DNA from 2 places in the Nonomuraea sp. NPDC048826 genome. Region 2 is predicted to be linked to the other one. Evidence: riboswitches for the same ligand, from Rfam matches in the RefSeq annotation. Region 2 holds a riboswitch; the other holds the start of a gene.
What was found. A riboswitch is a leader RNA that binds a small molecule or an ion and turns the genes downstream of it on or off. The one in region 2 is predicted to bind S-adenosylmethionine.
Positions count from the first base shown of each region.

Region 1: linked by a shared signal. The riboswitch ahead of ACGFI7_RS24365 (aminotransferase class V-fold PLP-dependent enzyme) and the one ahead of thrC (threonine synthase) in region 2 are both predicted to bind S-adenosylmethionine.

Region 1 is NZ_JBICUQ010000006.1:555,116-562,167, reverse strand. It holds gene ACGFI7_RS24375 (NADH-quinone oxidoreductase subunit D) at 1-777, opposite strand, end outside; gene ACGFI7_RS24370 (DoxX family protein) at 916-1,560, shown strand; gene ACGFI7_RS24365 (aminotransferase class V-fold PLP-dependent enzyme) at 1,672-2,964, opposite strand; SAM riboswitch class IV at 3,010-3,125, opposite strand; gene ACGFI7_RS24360 (TerC family protein) at 3,229-3,972, shown strand; gene ACGFI7_RS24355 (cytochrome P450) at 3,972-5,162, shown strand; gene ACGFI7_RS24350 (SAM-dependent methyltransferase) at 5,266-6,228, opposite strand; gene ACGFI7_RS24345 (Rossmann-like and DUF2520 domain-containing protein) at 6,556-7,052, shown strand, end outside.
Region 2 is NZ_JBICUQ010000013.1:159,050-166,101, forward strand. It holds gene groL (chaperonin GroEL) at 1-1,508, opposite strand, end outside; gene ACGFI7_RS38790 (cold-shock protein) at 1,847-2,047, opposite strand; gene ACGFI7_RS38795 (MoaD/ThiS family protein) at 2,300-2,575, opposite strand; gene thrC (threonine synthase) at 2,601-3,833, opposite strand; SAM riboswitch class I at 3,847-3,988, opposite strand; gene ACGFI7_RS38805 (RNA polymerase sigma factor) at 4,074-4,628, opposite strand; gene ACGFI7_RS38810 (trehalose-6-phosphate synthase) at 4,660-6,084, shown strand; gene ACGFI7_RS38815 (hypothetical protein) at 6,087-6,692, opposite strand; gene otsB (trehalose-phosphatase) at 6,729-7,052, opposite strand, start outside.

The sequences.
Region 1 (7,052 bases), on a different contig from region 2:
GACGACCTTGACCGGCAGCTCGGGGTAGGCGAGGTAGGGCTGGTCGCGGCGCAGGTCGAGGTCGACGCCCGAGGCCCGGGCGATCGGGCCGCTGACCCCGTACTGCATGACCTGCTCGCGGGTGAGCACGCCGACGCCGCGGGTGCGGGCGAGGAAGATCTCGTTGTGCAGGATGAGGTTCTCGATGTCGGGGATCTTCCGGCGGACCTCGTCGACGGTCTGCGACACCCGGTCGAGCCAGCCGTACGGGAGCTCCTCCTTGAGCCCGCCGACCCGGTTGAACATGTAGTGCATGCGGCCGCCGGAGATCTCCTCCATCACGGCCTGGAGGCGCTCGCGCCCGTCGAAGGCGTAGAAGATGGGCGTCATGGCGCCCATCTCCAGGGGGTAGGAGCCGAGGAACATCAGGTGGTTGAGCACCCGGTTGAGCTCGGCCAGCAGGGTGCGCGCCCACACGGCGCGGACGGGCGGCTCCATGCCGAGCACGCGTTCGGTGGCGAGCACCACGCCGAGCTCGTTGGCGAAGGCCGACAGCCAGTCGTGGCGGTTGGCCAGCACGATGATCTGCCGGTAGTCGCGCACCTCGAACAGCTTCTCGGCGCCCCGGTGCATGTAGCCGACGATCGGCTCGGCGGTGGCGATGCGCTCGCCGTCGAGCGTCAGGCGCAGGCGCAGCACGCCGTGCGTCGACGGGTGCTGGGGGCCGATGTTGAGGATCATGTCCTCGGTGGCCAGCTCCTTGGCCCCTGCGCCGATTCCCACCACGCGTTCCGTCATACGGCCCATGCTCTCATCGGAGACCTGGCCGAGGAACGGGTGCGCCGGGGGTCCTCGCCGCCGACGGTCAAGGAAGGGTAAGGAAACGCATCACCAGGGCCGGTGCGGGGGAGGGTCATCGGGAACGGGGGAACTGACATGAAGAAGATCGGCTTGGATGTCGCGGCCCTGGTCGCCCGGGTGGTGATCGGCGTCATCTTCGTGGCGCACGGGCTGCAGAAATGGACGCAGGGCCTGGCCGCCACCGGGGCCGGGTTCGGTGAGATGGGCGTGCCCCTGCCCCAGGCCTCGGCCGCGTTCGCGACGATCGTCGAGGTGGTCGGCGGGGCGCTGCTGATCCTGGGCCTCGGGGTCCGGATCGTGGCGCTGCTGCTGCTGGTCGACATGGTCGGGGCGGTGCTGTTCGCGCATCTCGGCAACGGGGTGTTCGTGCAGGACAACGGGTGGGAGCTCGCGGCCGCGCTGGGCGCGGCCAGCCTGTTGCTGCTCGCTACCGGCGGCGGCCGCATCGGCGTCGACGGCATCATCAACGCGGCGTTCCGGCGGCGGCGCTCCGACCGTGACCTGACCGGCTACGGAACCGGACCGGCGACGGGCGGCCGCACCGACCCGCACCGCTCGTCGCTGGACGACTCGCCCACCCGCCCGATCGCGACGGACGACCCGCGCGGCCGCCCGGGATCGGGTGACAGCCGGGCGAGCGGGCTGAGCGACCGCGACATGGGCGACGTGGACCGGCTGCTCTCCGACGAACCGACCCGGCCGAACCCGCACAACCGGTAGCAGCCGCGCCCACCCAGCCGCCCGCCCGGCCGCTCAGCCCGGCCGCTCAGCCCGGTCGCCGGCTCAGTCGCCCGCCCAGTCGCCCGCTCAGTGGCCCGCTCAGTGGCCCGCTCAGTGGCCCGCCAGCTCGCGCAGGGCGGTGATCAGGCGGTCGACGTGCTCGTCGGTCGTGCCGATGCCGATGGAGGCGCGCACGGCCGAGGCGGTCCCGTCGGCGCACCCGCCTTCCTGGGCGCCGAGCAGGTGGCGGACGAACGGGTGCGCACAGAACTTGCCGTCGCGCACCCCGATGCCATGCTCGGCGGAGAGCGTCTCGGCTACCTCGCGGGCCGGGTGGCCGTCCACGGTGAACGACACGATGCCGACGCGCGGATGGCCCGGCCCCCACAGCGACAGCTCCCGTACGCCCTCGATGCCGGCGAGCCCGGCCCGCAGCCGCGCGACCAGCCGCTCCTCCTCGCGGGCGAGCGCGGTCCAGCCGGTGGCGGTGAGCGCGTCGCAGGCGGCGGCCAGCGCGATGGCGCCGAGCACGTTGGGGGTGCCGGCCTCGTGCCGGGGCTCCGGGTCGTCGTGCCAGTCGACGCCGTCCTCGCCGACCGTGCGGACCGCGCCGCCGCCCTTCAGGTACGGGTCGCCGGCGGCGAGCCAGTCGCCCCGGCCGATCAGCACCCCGGCCCCGAACGGCGCGTACAGCTTGTGCCCGGAGAAGGCGACGTAGTCGAGGTCGAGGGCGGTCAGGTTGAGCGGCCGATGGGGGACGAGCTGGGCGGCGTCGACCAGGATGCGGGCGCCGTGCCGGTGCGCGATGTGGGCCAGGGCGGCGATGGGCCACAGCTCGCCGGTGACGTTCGAGGCGGCGGTGACGACCAGCAGCTTGGGCCCGTCGATCTCGGCCAGCGCCTCGTCGGCGGCGCGGACGGCCTCCCCGGGGAAGGCGGGCGGCGCCAGCTTGACCACCTGCCGCCACGGCAGCAGCGAGGCGTGGTGCTCGGTGTCGAAGACGACCACGGTGGCGCCCTCGGGCAGGCAGCCGGCGAGCAGGTTGGTGGCGTCGGTGGTGTTGCGGGTGAAGACCACCGCGTCGTCGGGGCGGGCGCCGACGAACGCCCGTACGGTGTGGCGGGCCTGCTCGTAGCGGGCGGTGGTGAGCTGGGAGGCGTACCCCGCGCCGCGGTGCACGCTGGAGTAGGCCGGGAGCGCGGCGGCGACGGCGGCGCTGACCGGCTCCAGACAGGGGGCGCTGGCGGCGTAGTCGAGGTTGGCGTACCCGACGAGCCTGCCGCCCTTGACCGGGACCCGCAGGTCGGCGCCGAGCACGGCGGGGATCTCGCGGGCCGCCGCTCGGGGTTCGGGGCGCTCCTCGGGAGCGGTACGGGCGGCGTCGAAGATCGTCAATGTGGACATGGCAGCCTCCTCAGGGGTCACCGGACCCCTGGAAGCAGCCCACGGAGCCCGCGCTTGCCCGCCACCCTGCGTGGCGGACCAGGTCTTCACCCGGGGCACCCCGCCGCGGACGCGAGGGTTGCCGGCCAGCGAGCCGGGGCTTGGCGCTGGCACTCATGACCTACGTCCCGGACTATAACTGATGAATCCTCCGGATCGCGAACTTCTCCGGGTGGTCGCTCGTTGGCCCGTGGTACGTCCCCCCGACCACGAAAGTAGGCGGCGATGCTTGACTGGGTGGCCGACCCGGCGATCTGGATAGGGTTCCTGACCCTGGTGACCCTGGAGATCGTCCTGGGCATCGACAACATCATCTTCATCTCCATCCTGGCCGGGAAGCTGCCGCCCGAGCAGCGTGACCGGGCGCGGGTGCTGGGCCTGGGCGCGGCGCTGGTCACCCGGCTGCTCCTGCTGCTGGCGCTGTCGTGGGTGGTGCAACTGACGGCGCCGCTGTTCGAGGTGCTCGGGCACGAGATCTCGGGACGGGATCTGATCCTGCTGCTGGGCGGGCTGTTCCTGCTGGCCAAGAGCGTGACCGAGATCGGCCACAGCATGGACGTGGCCGACGAGAAGGACGGCAAGCGGGTCGCGGCGGCGTCGTTCGCCTCGGTGATCGTGCAGATCATGCTGCTGGACATCGTGTTCTCGCTCGACTCGGTGATCACCGCGGTGGGCATGGTGGACGAGCTCGGCGTCATGGTGGCGGCGGTGGTGGTGGCCGTGGTGGTGATGCTGTTCGCCTCCGGGCCGATCAGCCGGTTCGTCGACACGCATCCGAGCATCAAGATGCTGGCGCTGGCGTTCCTGGTGCTGATCGGGGTGGTGCTCATCGCCGAGGGGCTGGACCAGCACATCCCGAAGGGGTACATCTACTTCGCGATGGCGTTCTCGGTCGTCGTCGAACTGCTCAACATCCGGGTCCGGAGCAGGAGGAACCGGCAGGTAGAGGCACCTCCTACTATGAAATAGTGCGCTTTGATCCCTGGAATCCGGATTTCGTAGCTCATCCCTACGACGCCTACGCCGAGCTGCGGCGCGAGGCTCCCGTCAGCTACTTCGAGCCCACCGACCAGTGGCTGATCGCCCGCCACGCCGACGTCGACGAGCTGCTGCGCGACCGCAGGCTCGGCCGCTCCTACCTGCACGTGGCCACGCACGAGGAGTTCGGCAGGCCGCCGGAGCCCGAGTTCCAGGAGCCGTTCTGGCGCGTGGTCCGAGCCGGCATGCTCGACGTCGAGCCGCCGGTGCACACCCGGCTGCGCCGCCTGGTGTCCAAGGCGTTCACCCCGCGCATGGTCGAGTCGCTGCGGCCGCGCGTGCGGGCCGTCGCCGAAGGGCTCGTGGACACGTACGTGGAGAAGGGCGGCGGCGACCTGATCGCCGACGTCGCCGAGCCGCTGCCGGTGACGGTGATCGCGGAGATGCTGGGCATCCCCGAGGCCGACCGTCACCTGCTGCGCCCCTGGTCGTCCGACATCTGCCTGATGTACGAGCTGAACCCGACCGAGGAGATGCAGCACACGGCCGTCAGGGCGGCGGAGGAGTTCGCCGAGTACCTCAGGACGCTGGCCCGCGAGCGCTCCGGACGGCCGGGCGACGACCTGATCAGCCTGCTGGCGCAGATCCCCGAGCTGACCGAGGACGAGCTGATCGGCACCTGCGTGCTGCTGCTCAACGCCGGTCACGAGGCCACCGTGAACGCCACCGGCAACGGCTGGTGGGCCCTGTTCAGGAACCCGGGCGAACTGGCCCGGCTGCGCGCCGACCGCTCGCTGCTGCCCACCGCGATCGAGGAGGTGCTGCGCTGGGACACGCCGGCGCAGATGTTCGAGCGCTGGGTGCTGGAGGACATCGAGGTCGGCGGGGTGCGGATCCCGCGCGGGGCCGAGGTGGCGCTGCTGTTCGGCTCGGCCAACCGCGACCCCGAGGTGTTCGAGGACCCCGACCGGTTCGACGCGGGCCGGGTGGACAACCCGCACATCTCGTTCGGGCTGGGCATCCACTACTGCCTGGGCGCGCCGCTGGCCCGGATCGAGATGGTGGAGTCGTTCGGCGCGCTGCTCGCCCGGGCGCCGGAGCTGGAGCTCGTCAGGGAGCCGGAGTGGAAGCCCGGCTACGTCATCCGCGGGCTGCGGGGACTGGAACTGCGCACCGGCTGAGACCGGCTCACCGGGCCCGGCCGGAGCAGGCTCACCGGGCCCGGCCGAGGCCGGCTCACCGGGTCAGGCTGGGGCAGACTCAAGGGCTCCGGCCGAGGCCGATTCATCGGCTCTGGCTGAGCCAGCCGAACCCGCCCAGCCCCGCCGGATCGATCAGTTCGCCCTCCTCCGAGGCGCGGGCCAGCGCCCTCAGATAAGCCCGCGGGTCGGTGCGGGCCAGGTCGAGCGCGGGCCGGGCGCCGGTGATCCCCAGCTCGCGCAGCGCGGCGCGCTGTGTGGACAAGGTTGTGGATATCGCGCCCGCCTGCCGTCCGGCCTCCGCGCATGCGTCGAGCGCGACATGTGCGGTGATGTCGCAGGTCCCGTCGGGTATGGGGGAAACGACCGCGCCGTCGCGATATCCGGTGAGCGTCCCGCAACGCGGCCGGTTATCCACAGGGTGTGCATAATCCACGGCGACGGCCCGCCCCTGGTCGAGCCGGTTCAGCACCGCCGCCCAGGCCGCGTCGCGGGTGCGGCCGATCTCGGCCCGGGTGCCCACGCACGACAGCGGCCACCACCGTTTCAGCCACTCGCGGTCGGCCTCCGCCGGCTCGCCGCCCAGCCGTTCCTCGCCCGTCTCGGTGTCGACCATGACCAGCCGGGGCCCCTCGGCCGTCTGCTCGGCGACGTCCACGGGGATGTTGTCGAGCCACTCGTTCGCGACGACCAGGCCGCGGATGCCGGACGGGATCCGGGCGGACCACGCGATCTCCCCGGGCAGGTCGTCCGGGCGGGGGGACAGGTCGACGGCCGTGACCCGGAGCCTGGCCCGCAGTTCGCGGCCGGCCATGCCGAACACGTGGCCGACCAGCAGCCCCTCGCCCGCGCCGACGTCCACCAGGTCGAGGGCGGGCGGGCCGCCCAGCTCGGTGTCGACCTCGCGCAGCAGGGTCAGCACGGCCTCGGCGAACGCCGGTGACGCGCAGACGGACGTGCGGAAGTGACCGGAGGGGCGCTCGCGGAGGTAGAAGCCCCCCTCGCCGTACAGCGCGCGCTGGATGGCGGCGCGCCAGGTGAGCCACATGGTTGGACTATCTCATGATTGGCGCGGAGGCCCGGGCCGTTCGACCGGCCCGGACTCCCGCCATGGCCGCCAGTCGGCGGAGGCGGCCATGCGCACCGCCCAAGAGGCCCCGGCACAGTGCGGGCGTCGGGTCCCGCGTGGGGACCGGCGCCCGCTCCTAGCGGTGAACCCCTCTCCTCATCTCATCCGACAGGGGGTGCACCATTTAGCTGCCCTTGTCTGGTTTGTCGGTAACGCCACGGGTGGCAAAACCCCGGTCACATCCCTTCGGCAAGCCGCCGGTTACGCTGGTCGCCAGTGCCATCAGGTCGACGGGGGTGTGACGTCATGGAGGCTGCTGATCGCCCGGCACGCCTGGGCGTCGGTGTGCTCGGAGCGGGCAAGGTCGGCTCCGCGCTCGGCGCCGCGCTGGCGCAGGCCGGCCATCGCGTCGTCGCCGCCAGCGGCGTCTCCGACGCCTCCCAGCGCTGGGCCGCGGCCCGGCTCGGGGTGGAGCCGGTACGGCCCGACGAGGTCGTGGCGGCGGCCCAGCTGATCCTGCTCACCGTGCCCGACGACGCGCTGCCCGATCTCGTGGGCGGACTCGCCGCCACCGGCGCCGACCTGCACGGCAAGATCCTCGTCCACTGCAGCGGCGCGTACGGCCTGTCCGTGCTCGAACCGGCGGCCCGCGCGGGCGCCCTGCCGCTGGCGCTGCACCCCGTCATGACCTTCACCGGCCGCGACGACGACCTCAACCGGATCACCGGCTGCTCGTTCGGCGTCACCGCGCCGGAGCCGCTGCGGCCGATCGCCGAGGCCCTCGTCATCGAGATGGGCGGCGA
Region 2 (7,052 bases):
AGCGCCGAGCGCGTCACCTTGGCCGGGTCGATGATGCCCGCCTCGAACATGTTGACGTAGTCGCCGCTGGCCGCGTTGAGACCCTCACCCGGGGTGAGGTTGCGGACGCGCTCGACCACGACGCCACCCTCGAGACCGGCGTTGACCGCGATCTGCTTGAGCGGCTCCTCCAGCGCCTTGCGCACGATGGCCGCACCCGTGGCCTCGTCGCCCGGCAGCTCGAGCTTGTCGAACGCCTTGGCGCCGGCCTGCAGCAGGGCCACGCCACCGCCGGGCACGATGCCCTCCTCGACGGCCGCCTTGGCGTTGCGCACGGCGTCCTCGATGCGGTGCTTGCGCTCCTTGAGCTCGACCTCGGTGGCGGCGCCGGCCTTGATGACGGCCACACCGCCGGCCAGCTTGGCCAGGCGCTCCTGGAGCTTCTCGCGGTCGTAGTCGGAGTCGGTGCGGTCGATCTCGGCGCGGATCTCGTTGACCCGGCCGGCGATCGAGTCGGCGTCACCGGCGCCGTCGACGATCGTGGTCTCGTCCTTGGTCACCACGACCTTGCGGGCGCGGCCCAGCAGGTCGAGGGTGGCGTTCTCCAGCTTGAGACCGACCTCCTCGGCGACGACCTGGCCGCCGGTGAGGATGGCGATGTCGGCCAGCATGGCCTTGCGGCGGTCGCCGAAGCCCGGGGCCTTGACGGCCACGGAACGGAACAGGCCGCGGATCTTGTTGACCACCAGCGTGGCCAGGGCCTCGCCCTCGATGTCCTCGGCGATGATGAGGAGCGGCTTGCCGGACTGCACGACCTTGTCGAGCAGCGGCAGCAGGTCCTTGTTGGCCGAGATCTTCGAGTTGACGATCAGAATGTACGGGTCCTCGAGCACGGCCTCCATGCGGTCGGAGTCCGTGACGAAGTACATCGACGTCATGCCCTTGTCGAAGCGCATGCCCTCGGTGAGCTCGAGCTCCAGGCCGAAGGTGTTGCTCTCCTCGACGGTGATGACGCCTTCCTTGCCGACCTTGTCCATCGCCTCGGCGATGAGCGAGCCGATCTCGGGGTCGGCGGCGGAGATGGAGGCGGTGGAGGCGATCTGCTCCTTGGTCTCCACATCCTTGGCCAGCTTGGAGAGCTCCTCGCTGACCCGCTCCACGGCGGCCTCGATGCCCTTCTTCAGGGCCATCGGGTTGGCGCCCGCGGCGACGTTGCGCAGGCCCTCACGGACCAGCGCCTGGGCGAGCACGGTAGCGGTGGTGGTGCCGTCGCCCGCGACGTCGTCGGTCTTCTTGGCGACTTCCTTGACCAGCTCGGCGCCGATCTTCTCCCACGGGTCCTCGAGCTCGATCTCCTTGGCGATCGAGACACCGTCGTTGGTGATCGTGGGGGCGCCCCACTTCTTCTCCAGCACGACGTTGCGGCCCTTCGGGCCCAGCGTGACCTTCACCGCGTCGGCGAGCTGGTTCATCCCGCGCTCGAGACCGCGCCGGGCGTCCTCGTCAAACGCGATCATCTTGGCTGCCATTAGGCGAGACCTCCCAGATAACGGGTGTCCTGGTGAGATCGAGCCGACGCCCGCGACGGCATGTGGGCCCGCATCTCCGTTCGGCAGGCCCCATCGTCTCGATCCCCGTTGGCACTCATCAACATAGAGTGCCAACGAACTGTTTAGCACTCTACCCTGCCGAGTGCAAGCCGACTCGGCTCTGGCCAGGTCAACCCCCGCGCCCGCGAGGAGCCGCAAAGAGTCCGGAGGGAGTCCGTACGGCGGGCCCCGGGCGGCCCGCCGTAACTTCGATGGTGAGGTGGCAGATCACACGCACTGCGCTGGCGTGGGGGCTGCCGGTGCGTACCAGCTACTCGTCAGACCGCACGGACGGACTCCGCCTGCGGCCCCTTCTGGCCCTGCGTGATCTCGAACTCGACCCGTTGGCCCTGCTCGAGAGAGCGATAGCCGTCCATCATGATTGCCGAGTAATGGACGAATACATCCTTACCACCGTCTACCGCGATGAAGCCGTAGCCCTTGTCCGCGTTGAACCACTTGACGGTGCCCTGCGCCACTTCCGACTCCTCTTACTGGGCTCAGAGATCTCGCCCATTCCTCCGCGAGACCCACAATCGCCAAGACTTATGGGGATATCGTCTGACGATCGCACTCGACCATACCTGTGGCAGAGCGTTTGGCAACAGAGTCAATCCGCAAAAGACCTATTTCACCCTAGGCTGAGTAGTTCAAGGTTGAATTTCCTGGCAAAAGCAGAAGGCGCCCCATGGGGGCGCCTTCCAGACGGATGCTCGGGCCGGACGGAGGACTCAGCCGCCCGCGACAGCCGGGATGATGGAGATCTGTGCGCCCTCCGGGGCGGGAGTGTCAAGACCCTGGGCGAATCGGACGTCCTCTTCCCCCACATAGACGTTAACAAAACGCCGAATCTTGCCCGATTCATCCAGAATGCGGGCGCCGATGCCCGGATAGTCGGAGTCGAGCTTGGCCAGGACGTCACGGAGAGTCGCGCCTTCCCCACTCACTTCCGCGTTGCCCCCGGTGTACGTGCGCAGAATGGTGGGAATCCGCACAGAAACGCTCATGATATAACCTCGCCTTTCCTGATTGTCAGACAGTCGCGCGGAACGCGTCGAGGGAGGGCCGGATCACGGCCGTGGGCTGCGCGTCGTCCGCCACGGCGTCGAGCGTCTTGAGCCCGTCGCCGGTGTTGAGCACCACGGTTTCGGCCTCCGGGTCGAGCTGCCCGGTCTCGACGAGCTTCTTCAGCACGCCCACCGTGACGCCGCCCGCCGTCTCGGCGAAGATGCCCTCGGTGGAGGCCAGCAGCTTGATGGCCGCCACGATCTCGGCGTCCGTCACGTCCTCGACGGCGCCGCCGGTGCGCCGGGCGATGTCGAGCACGTACGGGCCGTCGGCCGGGTTGCCGATGGCCAGCGACTTGGCGATGGTGTCGGGCTTGACCGGCTGGACCACGTCATGGCCGCCCTTGTAGGCGGCCGACACCGGCGAGCAGCCGAACGCCTGCGCGCCGAAGACCTTGTAGGGCCGGTCCTCGACCAGCCCGAGCCGGATCAGCTCCTTGAACCCCTTGTCGATCTTGGTGAGCTGGGAGCCGGACGCGATCGGGATGATGATCTGCTCCGGCACCCGCCAGCCGAGCTGCTCGGCGATCTCGTACGCGAGGGTCTTGGAGCCCTCGGCGTAGTAGGGCCGCAGGTTGACGTTGACGAACCCCCACTTGTCGCCCAGCGGGTCGCCGATCAGCTCCGAGCAGAACCGGTTGACCTCGTCGTAGGTGCCCTCGATGCCGATGAGCTTGCCGCCGAACACCCGGGCCATGGCGATCTTGGCCTGCTCCAGCCCGGCGGGGATGAACACGCAGGCGTCGAGGCCGGCCCTGGCGGCGGCGGCCGTCACCGCCCCGGCCAGGTTGCCGGTCGAGGAGCAGGAAAGCGTGTGGAAGCCGAAGTTGCGGGCCGCCTCGACGGCGATGGCAACCACCCGGTCCTTGAAGGAGTGGGTGGGATTGCCCGAGTCGTCCTTCACGTACAGGGACTTGATGCCGAGTGCCCGCCCCAGGTTGCCCGCCTTGACCAGCGGCGTCCAGCCGGGGTTCATGTTGGGCTTGGTCGCGACGTCGGCCGGCACCGGCAGCAGGGAACGGTAGCGCCAGATGTTGGCCGGGCCCGACTCGATGTCGGACCGCTTGACGTCGCCGAAGTCGTAGGCCGCTTCCAGCGGCCCGAAACACTCGACACAGGCGAAGTTGGGACCGAGCGGGTAGCGGGCGCCGCACTCGCGGCAGGAGAGAGCGGTTGCAGGACCAAAGTCGAGCGACATGAAGCGAGGCCTTCCCTCATCTTCGCCCGCGGCCACCTTGACCGCGGACCGGAATTGGCACCCTGTCCCGGTCGGCCTCGCCAGGTCGCGAGTCACAAGCCGGGAGGGTTGCCGGGGCTTCGCAGGGCCGGTCCCTCCACCCCTCTGGATGAGCAATGTTCAGTTGTTGCTGCTGACTCGGACTCTACCCGCTCAACCACGTGCCCAGGACAGGCGTCTCAAACTCCGAGATGAACGGTCTCATCGGTAATCGTCGCCCAGCACCCCCTGGACATACTTGCGTGCCTGGTGGATGCGGGACTTGGCGGTGCCGAGCGGGATGTTGAGCTGCTCGGCCACCTCGCTGTAGTCGAGCTGCACGATGTCGCGCAGCACCAGCGCCTGGGCCAGGTCGGGCTTGTCGGCCTCCAGCGCCTCCATGGCGTCGAGCAGGTCGAGCCGCGAGCCCGCGATCACGCTGACCCGCCGCACGTCGGGCTTCTGGGTCAGCAATTCGTCGGAGCTCTGCTCCGCCGCCCTGCGCTTCAGCGAGCGGTAGGTCGTACGGGCGCAGTTGGCGGTCACGATGTGGAGCCAGGTGCTGAACCTCGCCCGTCCCTCGAACCGCCCGATGTTGCGCGCCACCGCGAGCAGGGTGTCCTGCGCCGCCTCCTCGGCGTCATGGTGGTACGGCAGGATACGGGCGCAGTGCCGCAGCACGTCGGGCTCGATCCGCCGCAGGAGCTCGCCGAGAGCGCGATGGTCGCCGCCGGCGGCGGCACGGGCGAGTTCCTCGGTGTGCTCATCTAGCGCCATAGCTGGGATCCTATGATCGGAGGGAGGGGAAATGAACAGCGTCCTGCTCGCCTCGAACAGAGGCCCGGTGTCGTTCACCGTCTCCGACGACGGCGTCCTCACCATGAAACGCGGCGGCGGCGGGCTCGTCTCCGGCCTGTCCGGAGTGGCGAAGGACCGCGGCGTGCTGTGGGTGTGCGCCGCCCTGTCCGACGGCGACCGCAGTGCCGTCCGCCAGGCCCCCGGCGGCCGGCTCGACCACGCCGGCTACGAGACGGGGGCGCTGCGCATGCTCGACATCGCGCCCTCCACCTTCCACCGGGCCTACAACTCCGTGGCCAACTCCACGCTCTGGTTCGTCAACCACCTGCTCTACGACATCCCGAACGCGCCCCACTTCGGCACCAGGTTCCAGCGCGACTGGGAGTCCTACCGCGACTACAACGGGTCGTTCGCGCTCGCGCTGGCCGAGGAGGCCGGCCACGGCGCCCGGGTCCTGGTGCAGGACTACCACCTGACGCTGACCCCGGCCATGCTCCGCGCCGAGCGGCCCGACCTGCGCATCGCCCACTTCAGCCACACCCCGTGGGCGCCGCCCGAATACTTCTCGCTGCTGCCCGACGAGGTGGCGGGCGAGGTGCTGGAGGGCATCCTGGGCGCCGACCACGCCGGGTTCCTCACCCGCCGGTGGGCGAAGGCGTTCATGGAGTGCTGCCAGACCGTGCTGGGCGCCGAGGTCGACGGGAAGGCCGGCACGATCACTCACGAGGGCCGCACCACCCGGGTCGGCGTGCACGCGCTCGGCGTCGACGGCAAGGCGCTGTTGGCCCGCGCCGGCGAGCCCGACGTCGAGTCGCACATGGCGGCGATCAGGGAGGAGGTCGGCGACCGCAAGCTGATCGTGCGCATCGACCGCACCGAGCTGTCGAAGAACATCGTGCGCGGCCTGCTCGCCTACAAGGAGTTCCTCGACGCCCACCCCGAGTGGCACGGCCGCGTGGTGCACCTGGCCTTCGCCTACCCGAGCCGCCACGACCTGCCCGAATACCGCGAATACACCGCCGCGGTGCAGCGCTGCGCGCAGGAGATCGAGGACGAGTACGCGACCGAAGACTGGGACCCGCTGATCCTCAACGTCAACGACGACTACCCGCGCTCGCTGGCCGCCTACCGGCTGGCCGACGTGCTGCTGGTCAACCCGATCCGCGACGGCATGAACCTCGTGGCCAAGGAGGGCCCGATCCTGTCGCCGAAGTGCGCGCTGGTGCTGTCGCGGGAGGCCGGCGCGTGCGCCGAGCTGGGCCCCCACGCGCTGGTGGTCAACCCGTACGACATCACCGGCACCGCCGGCGCGCTGCACGCGGCGCTGGTGATGCCCGAGCCGGAGCGGACCCGCCGCCGGGAGCGGCTGGAGGCGGCCGCCACCGCGCTGCCCCCGCACCGGTGGCTGGCCGCCCAGCTCGACGCGCTCGCCTGACTTCACCGCCAGTCGGCGTACTTGAGGGTGTCGCCGAGGAGCTTGGTGTTCCACTCGTCGACGACGAGGATCTGCGACTTCGGCAGATACCACTCGCGGGTGGTGAACGAGACACCGGTCTTCTTGCCGTTGGTGGTGCGGCAGCGGGTGGTGAACTGGTGGTAGTGCGCCTTGTGCCCGGGGCCGACCTGACGCAGGCCCTTCTTGTGCACGACCCGTTCGGCACGCACGAGGAACCCGTTCTTCGGGCACCTCTGCACGTCGGAGGCCGGGTAGTAGCCGCCCCTGTCCGCGTTGTACGGGCCGAAGCCCTCCGCGCCCTTCTTGATCGCCTTCGGGCCGAGGATCCAGAAGCTCTTGCAGCCGGGGGTGAAGAAGCTGCCCCCGGGAGCGGCGCAACGGCCGGTGACGACGCGGATCCGGTCACCGCTGAGCCGGTGGACCACCCACTGGATCGGGATGTAAAGGGTCAGGCCCTTGCGCAGCTTCAGCTCTTGGGAGGGAGCGGCGGAGGTGCTGGAGGAGGTGGTGGACGCGGCTGCGGCGGCGGGGGCGACGAGAACCGCGGCCGCCGCCACGGCCACGGCGGCGAGGTGCTTCTTGCTCATGGTCCGAGAGCCTAGGGACGCCCGCTTGCAAGCTGGTCACGATCGGCTGAACGCCGCCGTCAGCTCCCGCAACAGCGCCACCACGCCCTCCGGGCCGTCGACCACGATGTCGGCCCGCTCGGCCAGCGCCGTGACCTCGGCGGAGCCGCTGCACACGGTCACGCCGGGCAGTCCGGACGAGCGCACCGCGCCGAAGGCGGCCAGGTCGCCGAGATCGTCGCCGGCGAAGAGCACCGACCTGGCGGACCGCTCGGTCAGGAAGGCGCTGAGCGCGTGCCCCTTGTCCATGCCGGACGGCCGCAGCTCCAGCACCATGCGGCCGGGCTCGACGACCAGGCCGTGCTCGGCCGCCAGCGCGGA